2 regions of the Brevibacillus sp. NSP2.1 genome follow, and region 1 is predicted to be linked to the other one. Evidence: riboswitches for the same ligand, from Rfam matches in the RefSeq annotation. Region 1 holds a riboswitch; the other holds the start of a gene.
The links. Region 1 has a riboswitch for FMN ahead of ribD (bifunctional diaminohydroxyphosphoribosylaminopyrimidine deaminase/5-amino-6-(5-phosphoribosylamino)uracil reductase RibD). Riboswitches for the same ligand answer to the same signal wherever they lie in the genome.

Region 1 (7,037 bases):
CCCTTCCTCCTGCAGCTTGTAGGCGCGCAGCTTGTTAATAAGCCCGATGCCGCGGCCTTCCTGGCGCATGTACAAAAGGATGCCGGAGCCCGCCGCCTCGATCTGCTCCAGCGCAGCATGCAGTTGCGGGCCGCAATCGCAGCGGTGGGACCCGAAAATATCTCCTGTGAGGCACTCGGAATGCACCCGGACGAGAACGGGCTTGGCCGAATCAATCTCGCCCTTGATGAGCGCCACGTGCTCTTTGCCGTCCAGCTCGTTCGTATAGGCGGCGATCCGAAAATCGCCATAGCTCGTCGGCAGGCTCACTTCGATTTCTTTTCGCACGTGCGATTCGGTGCGCATCCGGTAGGCGATCAGATCGGCAATCGTAATCAGCTTCAAGTCGAAGCGGCGAGCGATCTCCACGAGCTGCGGCAACCGCGCCATCGAGCCATCCTCGTTCATGATTTCGCAAATGACACCTGCGGGCACGCTCCCCGCCAGCCGGGCGAGGTCCACCGCCGCTTCGGTATGGCCCGCCCGCCGCAAAACGCCCCCGGCTCTCGCAATCAGCGGAAAAATATGCCCCGGCCTGCGAAAGTCCTCTGCCGTCTTCCGCTCGTCCAGCATCGCCAGCACGGTCTGCGAACGCTCCTGCGCCGAGATGCCTGTATGCGTGCTCACCTCGTCAATCGACACGGTAAACGCCGTCCCTTGCTTGTCCGTGTTGTGCCTGACCATTGGGGTGAGCGCAAGCCGCGCGGCCTGTTCCTCCGTCACCGGGACGCAGACAAGACCGCGCCCGTGCGTCGCCATAAAGTTAATCATCTCCGGCGCAGCCGCTTCCGCCAGGCAGACGAAGTCCCCTTCATTTTCCCGATCCTCGTCATCCACGACGATGATGGCTTTTCCTTGGCGCAAATCTTCCAGCGCCTCTTCTATGCGATGAAACATGGGCTTGTCCCTCCTCGTTCAAACGAATCCGTTTTCCTGCAAAAAAGCCATGCTGATTTTCGCGCCTTTTGCTTCGGTCTGATTGCCGCCTGCTGGCTTGCCGCGATAGCCCAAAAGCCGCTCGACGTACTTGCCGATAATATCTGTCTCCAGGTTCACCTGATCGCCCGCGCGCCGATCGTGCAGGCTGGTCGCTGCCAGCGTATGCGGGATGATCGACACCGAAAAATGCGCATCGGCAACGTCCACGACCGTAAGACTGATGCCATCGACGCAGATCGAGCCTTGCCTGATGACGTATCGTAACAGCTCCGGCGCGGCTTCAATGCGAAACAGCACAGCGTTGGCGTGCGGCTCTCGGGACAAAATCGTGCCCGTTCCGTCGATATGCCCGGAGACGATATGCCCGCCAAAGCGGTCGCCCAGCCGCATCGCCCGCTCCAGATTGACCCGCTGGCCTGTGCGCAGGTGACGGAGGGTTGTCTTTTTCATCGTCTCCGGCATGACATCTACGCTAAAATGCCGAGCCGAAAAAGACGTGACCGTCAGGCAAATCCCGTTGACGGCGATACTGTCGCCGAGCTTGACGCCTTCCAGCACCCGCTGCGCCCGAATGACCAGCCGACTCGCCTGCCCGTTGCCTGTGCTGGATTCCAACGTTCCGACTTCCTCCACCAGTCCGGTAAACATCGGCCTTTTCCTCCTCTTTGTGCTTGCTGAACAAAAATTTGCTCCCGTCGTCTGGCGACTGCTGCTCTCTGGCGCGAATGCGCAGAAAACGGAAAACCTGCTTCCAGCTACTTTTCCCATAGCGGATAACCGCTTATGCGCACGTCCTGCTCATCCAGCAGCTCGACAGTTGCATCCGCAAGCCGGACAGTCTGATCCATCGTGGCGAAGCCCGGTCCGCCAAATGGCGTGGGCGCGCCGCTTCCGCCGATCAGCTTCAACGACACGTAGCTGACGATCTTCTGGATCGCGCGCGCCTGTAAAAACGCCCCGTTCACTGCCTGCCCGCCTTCAACCAGCAGCGAAGTAATCCCGCACTCGCCCAGCGTATCCAGTACGTTTTCCACCGAAATTTGTCCGCTTGCCACAAACAGCCTGACGCCTTTTGCCGCCAATGCCGCACGCTTTTCTGGCGGAGCCGCCTCTGTCGTGAAAATCCAGGTCGGCGCATCCGCATTTTCGATCACGCGCGCTGCAAGTGGCGTGCGAAGCTCGCTGTCCAGGACGATCCGCACAGGCTGCCGTCCATACAACTGCTCCCCTTGTCTGGCCGTCAAAAGCGGATCGTCCGCCAAAACGGTTCCTACCCCGACCAAAATCGCATCGTGCTGTCTCCGCAGTTCGTGCACCTCCGCGCGCGCCCGTTCGCCCGTGATCCAGCGGCTGTGTCCTGTGACCGAAGCGATTTTGCCGTCCAGCGTGCTCGCCGTTTTCACCGTCACAAACGGGCGCTTCGTCGTGATGTAGTGGAAAAACACCTCGTTGAGCCTTTTCGCTTCCGCTTCGCCTACCCCGACGAGCACTTCCACTCCTGCGGCGCGCAGCTTCTCCACGCCTTTTCCAGCCACGAGCGGATTCGGGTCCAGCGTCGCAATCACAGCCCGGCGAATCCCCGCCGCCACTACCGCATCGGCGCAAGGGGGCGTTTTTCCGAAGTGGCTGCACGGCTCCAGCGTCACGTACAAAGTAGCGCCAGCCGCCTTTTCCCCTGCCATGCGCAGCGCATGCACCTCCGCATGCGGCTCCCCGGCACGCAAATGCGCGCCCATGCCTGCAACTGCTCCGTTGCTCACCAGGACTGCACCGACCAGTGGATTGGGGCTGGTCTGGCCGTGGGCCGAGCGCGCCAGCTCCAGCGCCAATGCCATGAACCGCTTGTCCTGCTCCATGTAAAACCTCCTTTTTCCTGCCTGGATTCCAGCCAAAACAAAAAGCCCTCGAAACCTCAAGCGTTTCAGGGCATAGGGAAAGAAGCCTTCTCGCATTCGTTTTTTGCAAAAATAACGATGCCAAAAAGCGCAGTCAGCTCTTCTTCCATCCGGACTTTACCGTCGGCTCTGGAGTTGCACCAGATCAGTCGCAAACCGTCACGGTCCACGAGTCGCGGGCTCAGACGATGGTTCGCCATCGCCATTACCGCCGGTCAGGAATTTCACCTTGCCCTGAAGATTTTCGCTATGAAGTTGCGGAATAAAAAACGCCCGTGAGAACATGCTCAGGGCGTAGGGAAAGAAACCTCGCAAATGCCTGTTTTTGAAAAAACAGCTCTGAGGTTATGCCAATACCTTCTCCCATCCGGACTTTACCGTCGGCCTTGGATTTGCACCAAGTCAGTCGCTATCCAACTGCGATAGCGAGTCGCGGGCTCAGACGTGCGTTCGTCATTACCGCCGGTCGGGAATTTCACCCTACCCTGAAGGCTGGTATTCAGTTAGGCAAAGTATAGCACATTTTTCACGTTCGCTGTCATTTTTTTAGGCAGAAGTGTTTTTCTCCTGCCTGCAAGCTTTGTTACAACATAGTCAGCAGCTCGCGCAAATCCGCAATGTACGCTTGCGGTGCCACGTCATGGCGCTCCATGTCTTGCGCATGTCCCTGGTAGGCGATAAACGCCACCTCCCCGTCCTGCGCGGCTTTTCCGTCAATCCAGGAATCCCCGACCATCGTCCAGGCCGAAGCAGGCATATCGGGATACTGCCTGCGAATGTAATGAATCCCGGACGGGTGCGGCTTCAAGGTCGTCATCTGCTCGCGCGCCACAATCTTCTCGAAGCAGCCCGCAATACCGGTTTGGTGCAGCGCTTCCTCTGCGGCAGCGTAGGCGTTGTTGGTCAAAATGAACAAATGATGCCGCTCCATGAGCTGCGCGAGTACTTCCTGGGCATGGTTCTCGAGAACAGCCTCGTGCATTCCCGCCTTTTCGATTGCCGTGACGGCTCCCCACATCTCCTGTTCGAGCTGGCTGGTCAGCCTGCCCGACTTTCGGCCAAGCTCGATCAGTTGCGAGGCGGTATGGCTGTGCCAGTCGAAGGTCGGCTCTATCAGACCATGCTCCGTCCACAACTGAAAAATTGCCCGCTTCATTTCCGCAAAATTGATCTTCGAGTGCAGCAGCGTATTGTCCATGTCAAAAATGATGCCTGTTGCAAAGCGTCTGTTCATTTCCTTTCCAGCCCCCTCGTCTTCGGTCCGTTCCCGTCTCTTGCGCTCGCAAGCCGCTTTTTTCAGTATAGCAAACAAGCTGCTCCCCCGATTGCCGAATGCTGGAAACAGGACTTTTTCCATATGGAGAACCAAAAATGACATAGAATATTTTCTACGTATGATGAAGAGGAGCTGATGATACGTGATGAAAAAGAAAGCGTGGGCGCACGTCGCTCTGTCGCTCTTCGCAGCAGTGGCGATCAGTGCGTGCAGCCAGCCAGCTTCAGTGGATCAACCGGCACAGCAAGCGGAACAGCAAACACCGCAACAGTCAGCGCAGCAACCAGCACAGCAGACTGCGCAACAGCCGACCCAGCAAACTTCCGGCGACACTGCTGCCCAGCCTGCCTCTGAACAGAAGCGGCCGGAATATCTCCCAGCCGATTTCCCGCTCCCGGAGGTCGCCGAAATTAGCACCTCGCATTCCGAAATCAAAGACGGCAAAAAGTTTGTCCTGCTCATTTTCAGCACAAAGGAAAGCATGCCAGCCGTAACCAAGCTGTACAAAGACTACTTCAAGACGCAAAACCTCTCTGACTCCGGGCAAACCATCGACGACTAAAACATCATTATTCAGGGAGGCAACATCGAGAAAAAACAGTCCTGGTCGATGATCGGCGGCCCGCTCAGCGGCCAGGAAGGCGTCATCGAGCTGACTGTCACCTGGGCGGAGCAGTAAGCAAGGGCAGCCATCTCCATGAAAAAAGCGACAGCTCGCACGCTGCCGCTTTTTTTCGTTTCCGCCGCGCCTTCTACGGGCTGTCGTCCATACCTTCCATGGGCGCACGCGGCACATCCGGCTTGCCTTCCGGATTGTTGTACAAATACTGCGGCACGTCGCCGATGATGAGGGAGTGCGTGATCGGGATTTTCGTCGTAACCGTCTGCTCCTCGGTCGCAAACGGAATGACGATGCGCAAGTCGACCTCTACGAAAATGTAGACCGTGGCGAGCACCATGTTGATGCCCGCCTCCTTCAGCTCTGTCTCCAGCTTCGTTTTCACAGAGCCGATCGGCACGAAGGTCACGGGCAAGTTCGGCCCCATTTGCGCCAGAAACGTATTCCCTGTCGCCAGGCCAAGCGGAATCGTGCGGTCCACTTTTTCCGTCTCGAACTCCTGGAGCTTGTTCTGGACGCGCGAGGTGGTTTCGCCGACAATTCTTGCGTACTCCTTGAAGTTGAACTGATACGCCTGAATTTGCCCCTCGTTGTTCTTTTCGATCTTCACGATCTGGTTGAAGTCGACGCCTTGCTGGGAAATCCGCTTGGTGACCGCATCCGTAATCGCTTCCTTCGCCAATTGCTCTGCTTTTTGAGTAGCCAGGATCAACAGTGTCGGCTCCAGCCGATGCTGCAAAAAAACGAGCGTCTGAATCGACAGCACAAAAAAAATCACCAGCGCGATCAAAAACGCTTTCGTTCGGGAAAGCGGGTTTCTCCAACGCCGACGGGGTCGAAATATAGCCACTCCCGTCACCTCCCAATTGGTACATCCTATGGTAAGTGACGGGAAAAAAGACTACCCGCGACGAGCGCCACCCGCTTGCTGTGCCTTGCGCACATAGCATCCCAGACCGAGCAGTGCCAGAGCCAAAAGCGCCTGCGCGACGGCGACCATCGCTGCCAATCCTAAGACAGCGGAAATCGCGGGCGCCGCCAAAAATCCGACAAAAAACCCGCTGCGGCTAAACAAGCCCTGTACCCCCAGCACCTTGCCGCGCACCTCGTTTTTGGCCTGCTGCAACAGCGTGCTCTCCAAGACTTGAGCCGCTCCGCCAAAAAGCCCCGCGCCCGCGAGCAAAAGCAGCGCCCAAACCGCACCGTCGGCGGCAAACGCAAGCACGATGAACACAGCCAGGAGCCAATGCGCCCCCAGCATCCCAGGCCAAGGCGCAACGGGAATGCGCGCCACCAGATAAGCGCCGAGCAGGCCGCCGACACTCATGACTGACCATATCATCCCGTGCAAGGTCGCGTCCCCGTGGCTAATCTGATCTGCCAAAAACGGCAAACCGTAGTTATGCGAAGCCGTGCTGATCGACAGCGGCGCAGCCAGCAGGCTGATGGCAAGCAATACGGGCGCTCTTTGCAAGTACCTGACGGCTGCCCGCATGCCACGCTCCTTTTGCTTCCCCCCGCTGTCTCCGGCAGAGCGCTCGCCAGCCGCCCCGCTTTTCGGCCATGCCCGGCTCTCCCAGCGCATCCGGGTCAAGAGCAAAGCCGAGAGGAAGAAGCTGGCTGCATCTGCGCCAATGACGAGCGCGTAGCCAACACGGTCAGTCAAAAAGCCCCCCAGCACAAAGCCCGCCATGCCTACGAGCGATTCCAGGCGCACCTTGAGCCCGTTCACCCACACCAGCCGCTCCATCCCGAACATCTGCGGCAGCGAAGCCTGAAAGCTGATCGTAAACAGCGTGTACAGCATGCCTTTGAGAAACGCTGCGGCAACCACGACATACGGATGCGGAGCAGCGATGATTGCGAGAAGCGCAAGTCCTGCTCCGATATCGCTTGCGATCATGGCATGCCTGCGGTCCATCCGGTCAGCCAGCATGCCCGCAAACGGGCTGAACAGCATGCCGCCTACCTGACGGGCGACAAAAAAGGCCGTCAGCCAAAAGGCGCTATGCTCAAATGTGAAAATCAACGCGCTGCACGCGATCAAATCCATTCGCGAGCCAAGCGAAGACAGCGCATTGACGTACAAGTAATGTTTTACGTTCATGTGTGCCAAACCTCCTGTCAGTCGCAGGCGGTTCGGACAGACGCCCCCCGCTACAGGGTGCGTACACTGATTGTGGCAGTTGACATGCGCATGCCTCCTCATGTGTTGAGTTGGGTACAAACCATTGTTGAACTTGGACAATCACTTTTGACGGGGGCCGTC
Region 2 (7,037 bases), 2.1 Mb from region 1:
AGTCCAGATGGGAATCGTCACGGGAAAAGGACGGAGAAGCGCAGATATTTCCTTGCGCGAGTGGGGACTGGAAACGTATTTTTCCGTCGTGATTACAGGCGATGACGTGAGCCAGCCAAAGCCGCACCCGGAAGGCATTTTTACTGCGCTGAAAGAGCTTGGCGCAACGGCCGGGGAGACGATTTTTGTAGGCGACAGCGATGCCGACATCGTGGCCGGGCGTGCGGCAGGGCTTACGACGGTCGGGGTCGATTGGCTGCCCGTCACGCAAAAGGCCGGAAGCTTCGATCCGGAGCCGGACTACCGCTTTTCCGACGCACAGGTTTTTGCCGACTGGGTGCTCGGCCGCTAAGTTTTTCGCACAGGCAAAAAGGGAGTGCCCTCTTTTTCACGCGAGGGGCACTCCCTTGTTTTCGGTTCAAGCGTATGCGTTACCAGAACCGCCTAGTACGCCCGCCCGAACCAGACCGTATGCTTCGCCTCTTTGCCGCAGCAAATGCAGGCTGCTTTTTGGGCAGGCGGATCGAACGGAATGTTGCGGGAGGTAAATTTGGTTTCTTCCTTGACCTTGGCTTCGCAAGCGTCGTCTCCGCACCAGCCGGCCAGCACCCAGCCGCTTGGGCGGTTCTCGCTCTCGCAGTTGGCGATGTGCGCAGCCAACTGCTCCATCGTGTCGACGTCGAGATGAGAATGAGCTTCCCGGAAGGCCAGCGCTTTTTGGAACATGTTTTGCTGGATGTCTTCGAGCAGCTTCGCAATCGTCTGGGCAATTCCCGCCAGCGGCACGGTCACTTTTTCGCCCGTATCGCGGCGGGCCAGGATCGCCTGACCGTTTTCCACGTCGCGCGGCCCAAGCTCCAGGCGCAGCGGCACCCCGCGCATTTCCCATTCGTTGAACTTCCAGCCCGGCGTCTCTTCGCGCAAGTCGGCACGCACGCGAACCCCTGCCGCTTTGATCTCGTCGAAAAGCGGATCGAACGCCTCCATCACTTTTTCCCGCAGCTTCATCGGACCTACCGGAATCATGATGACTTGCGTAGGCGCCATCCGTGGCGGCAGCGCCAGGCCGCGGTCGTCGCCGTGCACCATAATCATCGAGCCGATGAGCCGCGTCGAGCTGCCCCACGAGGTCGTATGCACGTACTTGAACTGATTGTCGCGGTCCAAAAACTTGATCTCGAAGCCGCGCGCAAACTTGTCGCCCAAATAGTGCGAGGTACCTGCCTGCACGGCTTTTCCGTCCTTCATCATCGCTTCGATCGAGTACGTGTCAACCGCACCCGCGAAGCGCTCGCTCGGCGTCTTTTGCCCTTTCCATACCGGAATCGCCAGCTCCTGCTCGACTACTTCGCGATAAATTTCGAGCATCTGCATCGTTTCCTGGCGCGCCTCTTCTTCTGTCGCATGGGCGGTGTGGCCTTCCTGCCAGAGAAATTCCGATGTGCGCAAAAACGGCATCGTGCGCTTTTCCCAGCGGAACACGTTGGCCCACTGGTTAATCAGGATCGGCAAGTCGCGGTAGCTCTGAATCCACTGGCTGTACATGTGGCCGATGATCGTCTCCGAGGTCGGGCGCAGGGCGAGCTTTTCCTCCAACTGTTCGCCGCCCGCTTCGGTCACCCATGGCAGTTCTGGGTTGAAGCCCTCGATGTGCTCTTTTTCTTTTTGGAAAAACGACTCGGGAATCAGCATCGGGAAGTAGGCATTGCGATGTCCGGTTTCCTTGAACCGTTTGTCCATCGCCTCCTGAATCCGCTCCCACAGCTCGAAGCCGTCGGGCTTGAAGACGATGCAGCCGCGCACCGGGGTGTAGTCCATCAAGTCCGCCTTTTTGATCGCATCAATGTACCAGCGCGAAAAATCTTCCGACTGCGGTGTAATTTCTTTTACAAACGCTTTGTCCTCTTTCATCCTTCTACGCTCCTTTTTTATTCGCATGAAATGCAAAAAATCCCCCATCCCAAAAGGGACGGAGGATTGACTTCCGCGGTACCACCCTGATTGACCATGGCTTTTGCCACAGTCCTCTTTTCCAACCCGATAACGGCGGGGCGACCGGACCAGCTCGTCGCTGGCGGCTTCAGGATGGGGTGCAGGTATGCCTCGTATCAGCCTTCCAGACTAGGGCCGACTCTCTGGAACAAGGGAAATAGCTGCGGGTCCTTTCATAGCCTTTTTACAAAAACGGTTCGTTTAAGAACATATCTTAGCAAGTCGAAAGGCCGATGTCAATTTGTGGTACGCAGGGCCAGGCGAGCGCCCAGCTTGGCGTAAACAGGATAGGCGACCAAGGCGAGCACGACGCCTTTGAAAATGTTGAACGGCACAATGCCGACCAAGACGAGGGACCAGACGCTCGTCGCATTGAACATCGCGAGCAGCTCTGCCATCGGCATATGGTAGAGCACAGCGTAAGCCGGGAGCAGGACGTATGCGTTGGCGACAGCCATGACGACTGTCATCAGCAATGTTCCGAGCGCAAGCCCTGTCAGAAAACCTTTTTTGCCCTGGCCGCTGCGTTGCAGCAGGATAGCCGGCAAAATGAAGCTGGCGCCGGCAATCACATTGGCAATCTCGCCGATCACCAGTCCGTCTGCATTTTTAAACAGAAAGTGCAATGTATTTTTCAAAACTTCGATGATGATTCCGGCCACCGGACCGTACATAAGCCCGCCGATCAACGCTGGCAGCGTGCTGAAATCAAGCTTCAGAAAGCTCGGCATCAGCGGAACGGGAACCTCCAAAAATTGCAGGATAAAGGCAACGGCGGCCAGCATCGGAATCGTCACGATCCGCTGGGTTGCTCTGCGCGAAGAATGCAAGGCTGTTTCTTTCATGTGTACCATCTCCTCTTTGTTCTCCTTCTTTGAGGAATGGCAACAGTGGTCGTGCTACACGTGTTGCTACTCATACGCTTTGCCTGCGGAAACGCAAAAATACCCTGAGAAAGATTCTCAGGGCAGATTACAGGCGTATGACAAAGCATGTGCAGGAAACAGGTTCGCGAAACAAAAGGTGCTGATTTTGCATGCCCCTTTTGCAGCTTTTCCCGTTTGCACAGGCAAACAAGCACGTGCAGAAAACGTACTGTCGTCATCCTTCTCCCATCCAGACTGTACTGTCGGCTCTGGAATCTCACCAGATCCTGCACTCCGTCGCTTGCTGACAAGCTGGGGAGGCTCGCGGGCTTAACGTGCTCGTGGCACGCTCACCGCCGGTCGGGAATTGCACCCTGCCCCGAAGGAATTGTGTAGTTGTCTATTGCATATTATACTGCGCTTTTTTGATTTGACAATAGAGGAAACGGCTAAATCGACAATTTTTTATTGTTTTCCGATGAATTTAATAGGATATGCTCCTGGTCGCTTTGATCGGGTTGGTAGTTACCTTGACCAAAAAGAAATAGACCGCCCTTGAGTCCCAACTCCAGCGGTCTATTCTTCCAGAAATTTTGAGCCGAACCCCTTGAGGGAAGCTTCCATTGTACAGACCGCTCCGGTTGCCGCCGGACGGTCTTTTTTTCGCTTGTTACCTCTAATGTTACCATAACGAGCCGCAAATAAAAATATACATTCGGCCCCTCCAGCATCGAATCACGCCGCGACTGCTACGAACCCGCTCCCCGATATTTGCTGACTCCCCAGTTCCACACAAACAGGCCGAGGCCAAAGAAAACGACAGCCACGAGCGGAGTAAACGCCGCGTAGGTGTACCAGACTTCTTTGCGCAAAAAGTAGGCAGCCGGGTAGACGCCGACGAAGGCAAACGGCAGTACATAGGTCAGCACGAAGCGGATCGCTTTGTTGTACACATCCACCGGATAGCGGCCGTACTGCTGAATGTTGTAGATCATCGGGGCGATTCCCGTCCGCGAATCAGAGAAAAAGCTGACCGCCGCAATCGCTGTGTACACGCCGCCGTAGATGAGAGCGCCGCTTACGACCAGCCCGATGAAGATCAGCGGGTCGTACCAGTAAAACGACAGGTCGAGCTGGATCGCCGCATAGCCCATAATAATCAGGCCCGTGATGATGCCGAAAATGCGGTCCGGCGCAATCGATTCCAGACAAACCTGCGCCAGATTGTGAATCGGCCTGGTCAGGATGCGATCCATTTCGCCCCGGATAATGTAGCGCTCGTTGAAGTCCCAAAAGCCGAAAAACATCGAGAACAGCGCATACGGCACCAAAAAGAACCCGTAAATGAAAATGATTTCGTCCCGCGTCCAGTCTTTCATCATCGGAACGTGCGTGAACACGACGATAATGAACACGAGGTTAATCAACTCGGAAACGAGATTGGACACAAGCTCCCCGAGAAAGTCAGCCCGATAGGCAAGCCTCGTTTTGAAATACTGGCCCAGGTAGTCGGCAAAAATGCCGATAATATGTTTCACGTTTTGCATCGTCTACCCTCCTTGCACGACCAGCCGATTTCGGGCCATACGCCACAAAACCAGGATGGGGACCAGAATGACAACCATCCAGATCGCCTGAAAGCCGATCAATTCCCAGGCCCGTCCAGGGGTAATCGCTCCGGTGAAAATCAGACTCGGATAGTAGTTGACGGCCTGAAACGGCAGAAAGCCCATGACGGTCTGCGCCCAGCCCGGAAAAAAGCTGATCGGCAGCACGAGGCCGGACATCAGATCGACGACGACCCGCTTCGCCCGCATCATCCCGTCGTTGCGGAACAGGAAAAACGTGAACAGACCCGTCAGCAGGTTAATCTGCGTATTAATGAGAAAAGCGAACATCAGACTGAGCAGGTACAGCCCCCAGCCGGTCGCGGTCGCCGGGAAGTGAAAGGGAATAATCAGGCTGATGAGAAAAATCCCCGGCCCCGCGAAAAACAGAAAGCGGAAAATCCCTTCCCCGAACGCCTGCGCCGTTTTCACCGACAAGTAGTTGTAGGGACGGATCATTTCGATGGCGACCTTGCCCTCGCGAACGTCCTGGGCGATCTCCGTGTCAATGTTGTTAAAGTAAAAAGCGCGCGACATCCAGGCGATCGCCACGTAGGAGGTCATCTGCTCGACCGATAGCCCGCCAAGCTGCTGCTGGTCGCCGTAGATGGCGCCCCACAAAAAGTAGTAGGCCCCGATGTTGATCGCGTAAATGATGATGCCGCTGTAGTAGTTCACCCGGTAGGCGAGCATGGTCAAAAACCGCATGCGGATCAGTTCCATGTAGAGCCTATGCATGGTCCCGCACCTCTGTATCTACCTGGTAAATGTTGCGGACGATGTCCTCTGTGCTCGTCTCCATAATTTTCACGTCGCTGACCTCGAACGACGACATAACCGTGGACAGGACGAACGGCAGCATTTCCTGGCTTTGCGGCACCTTGACGCTCAGGGTGAAGTCGTTTTCCTGCGTGACTTCGCACGGCATTTCGCCGAGTGTCTGGCGCAGTTCGGCTGCGGAGGTGCGCTTTTTCATCTGGAAGGAAATCTCTGTGCCATTGCCCCACTTTTCCTTCAGGTCGCTGAGCAGGCCGTCGAAGATCAGCTTGCCTTTGTCCATGACCAGCACCCGTTTACAGAGCGCCTCGATGTCGGAAACGTCGTGCGTGGTCAGCAGGATGGTCATGTTTTCCGTCTCGTTCAGATTGCGCAAAAACTCGCGGATTTTTTGCTTCACCAGCACGTCCAGCCCGACTGTCGGCTCGTCGAGGAACAACAGCCGCGGCTTGTGGATCAAGGAAGCCGCTACCTCGCAGCGCATCCGCTGGCCGAGGCTCAGCTTGCGCACCGGCTGGCTGACGAACGGGCTGATTTCCAGCTCCTCGATCAAGCGCGCGAGCCACTTTTCGCCCTCTGTCTCGTCGACCTTGTAGACGCTTTTTAGCAGGCGAAACGACTCCAACGGGGACAAATCCCACCAAAGCTGTGAGCGCTGCCCGAAGACGACGCCGATGGAGCGCACGTATTCCTCGCGCTGTTTGAACGGGACGTAGCCGTTGATGACGATCTCGCCGTCGCTCGGGGTCAAAATGCCCGTCAGCATCTTGATGGTCGTCGATTTCCCGGCGCCGTTTTCCCCGATCAGGGCGAACATCTCGCCCTCTTCCACGGTGAAAGAAAGGTCATTCACCGCTTTGACTGTCTTGTACTCGCGGCTGAACAAGTCACGAAAAGCACCCCCGAGGCCGGATCTGGCCTGGTGGATGCGGAACTCCTTTTGCAAATGCTTCACTTGGATCATGGAAAACCGTCCTTTTTGGCTTGCTTCAAATAACAACTGTTAGTGTATACGAGCATGTGAAAATGTGCAAAAGGCAAACTGTAGCAAACTATCAGCGCAAAAACAGGACAATCCCTGTCTTGTCGTCCGACTTTTTGAAGCGGGGGTAGCGAATGCATTCCGGGTCGCTGTTTTCCAGCGCAATCAGTTCATCTGCATAGCGCTGCAGTCCTTTGCGGAAGATCGGCAGCGCCGTTTCCTCCCAGCCTGGCTCGTCACCGCCAAAAGCAGCCGGCATGAAAAGTCCATCGGTTGCCAGCACCAGCGCTTTTACCCCCGCCCGGTTAACCCTTCCATACTCCACAAAATCCGCGCAGGCGGGATCGCCGTTCAAAACACCGTAGCCTCCTGGTTCATTCGCCTGGTAGCGGTTATGAATCAGGATCTCCATACATCGCTCGCGCAACTCGGCGCGGGTGGACAGCCCCTCGCGAATCCCTGCTTCCCAGCTTGCCAGTGCCTGTTGCTCCAGCAAGCGGACTTGCGGGTAGGTCAGCGGCCGCACCGCATCGTCCTCGTAGACGGCAAAAATCATACAGTCTCCGCTCTGGGCGTATTCGAGGCAGTTGTCTTTCACGCGGACGACCGCGCACGCCGCTCCCCACAGCGCTTCTTTTTTCGCCAGATCGACGCCGCCTTCGCGCATCTGCTCGCGCAATTGCTCGTTTACGCGCGCCAGGTAATCGGGCAAAACCGCATCGTGGGGCATCGCCTCAAGCTGCCTTTTCACCAACTCTGCCGCAATCGCTCCTCCGGTTTGCCCGGCCCGGTTTTCGTACGGAACCAGCGACG

Region 2: linked by a shared signal. The riboswitch ahead of M655_RS22570 (ECF transporter S component) and the one ahead of ribD (bifunctional diaminohydroxyphosphoribosylaminopyrimidine deaminase/5-amino-6-(5-phosphoribosylamino)uracil reductase RibD) in region 1 are both predicted to bind FMN.

Annotation. Positions count from the first base shown of each region.
Region 1 covers NZ_CP048274.1:1,122,910-1,129,946, reverse strand. Annotated here, with positions in the region: gene M655_RS05485 (bifunctional 3,4-dihydroxy-2-butanone-4-phosphate synthase/GTP cyclohydrolase II) at 1-936, opposite strand, end outside; gene M655_RS05480 (riboflavin synthase) at 955-1,626, opposite strand; gene ribD (bifunctional diaminohydroxyphosphoribosylaminopyrimidine deaminase/5-amino-6-(5-phosphoribosylamino)uracil reductase RibD) at 1,734-2,834, opposite strand; FMN riboswitch at 2,968-3,119, opposite strand; FMN riboswitch at 3,225-3,370, opposite strand; gene M655_RS05470 (HAD family hydrolase) at 3,457-4,107, opposite strand; gene M655_RS05465 (hypothetical protein) at 4,295-4,711, shown strand; gene M655_RS05460 (hypothetical protein) at 4,723-4,869, opposite strand; gene yunB (sporulation protein YunB) at 4,902-5,627, opposite strand; gene M655_RS05450 (MFS transporter) at 5,670-6,875, opposite strand.
Region 2 covers NZ_CP048274.1:4,642,829-4,649,865, forward strand. Annotated here, with positions in the region: gene M655_RS22560 (HAD family hydrolase) at 1-352, shown strand, start outside; gene proS (proline--tRNA ligase) at 445-1,911, opposite strand; gene M655_RS22570 (ECF transporter S component) at 2,229-2,837, opposite strand; FMN riboswitch at 3,093-3,249, opposite strand; gene M655_RS22575 (ABC transporter permease) at 3,608-4,405, opposite strand; gene M655_RS22580 (ABC transporter permease) at 4,409-5,203, opposite strand; gene M655_RS22585 (ABC transporter ATP-binding protein) at 5,196-6,206, opposite strand; gene M655_RS22590 (protein phosphatase 2C domain-containing protein) at 6,298-7,037, opposite strand, start outside.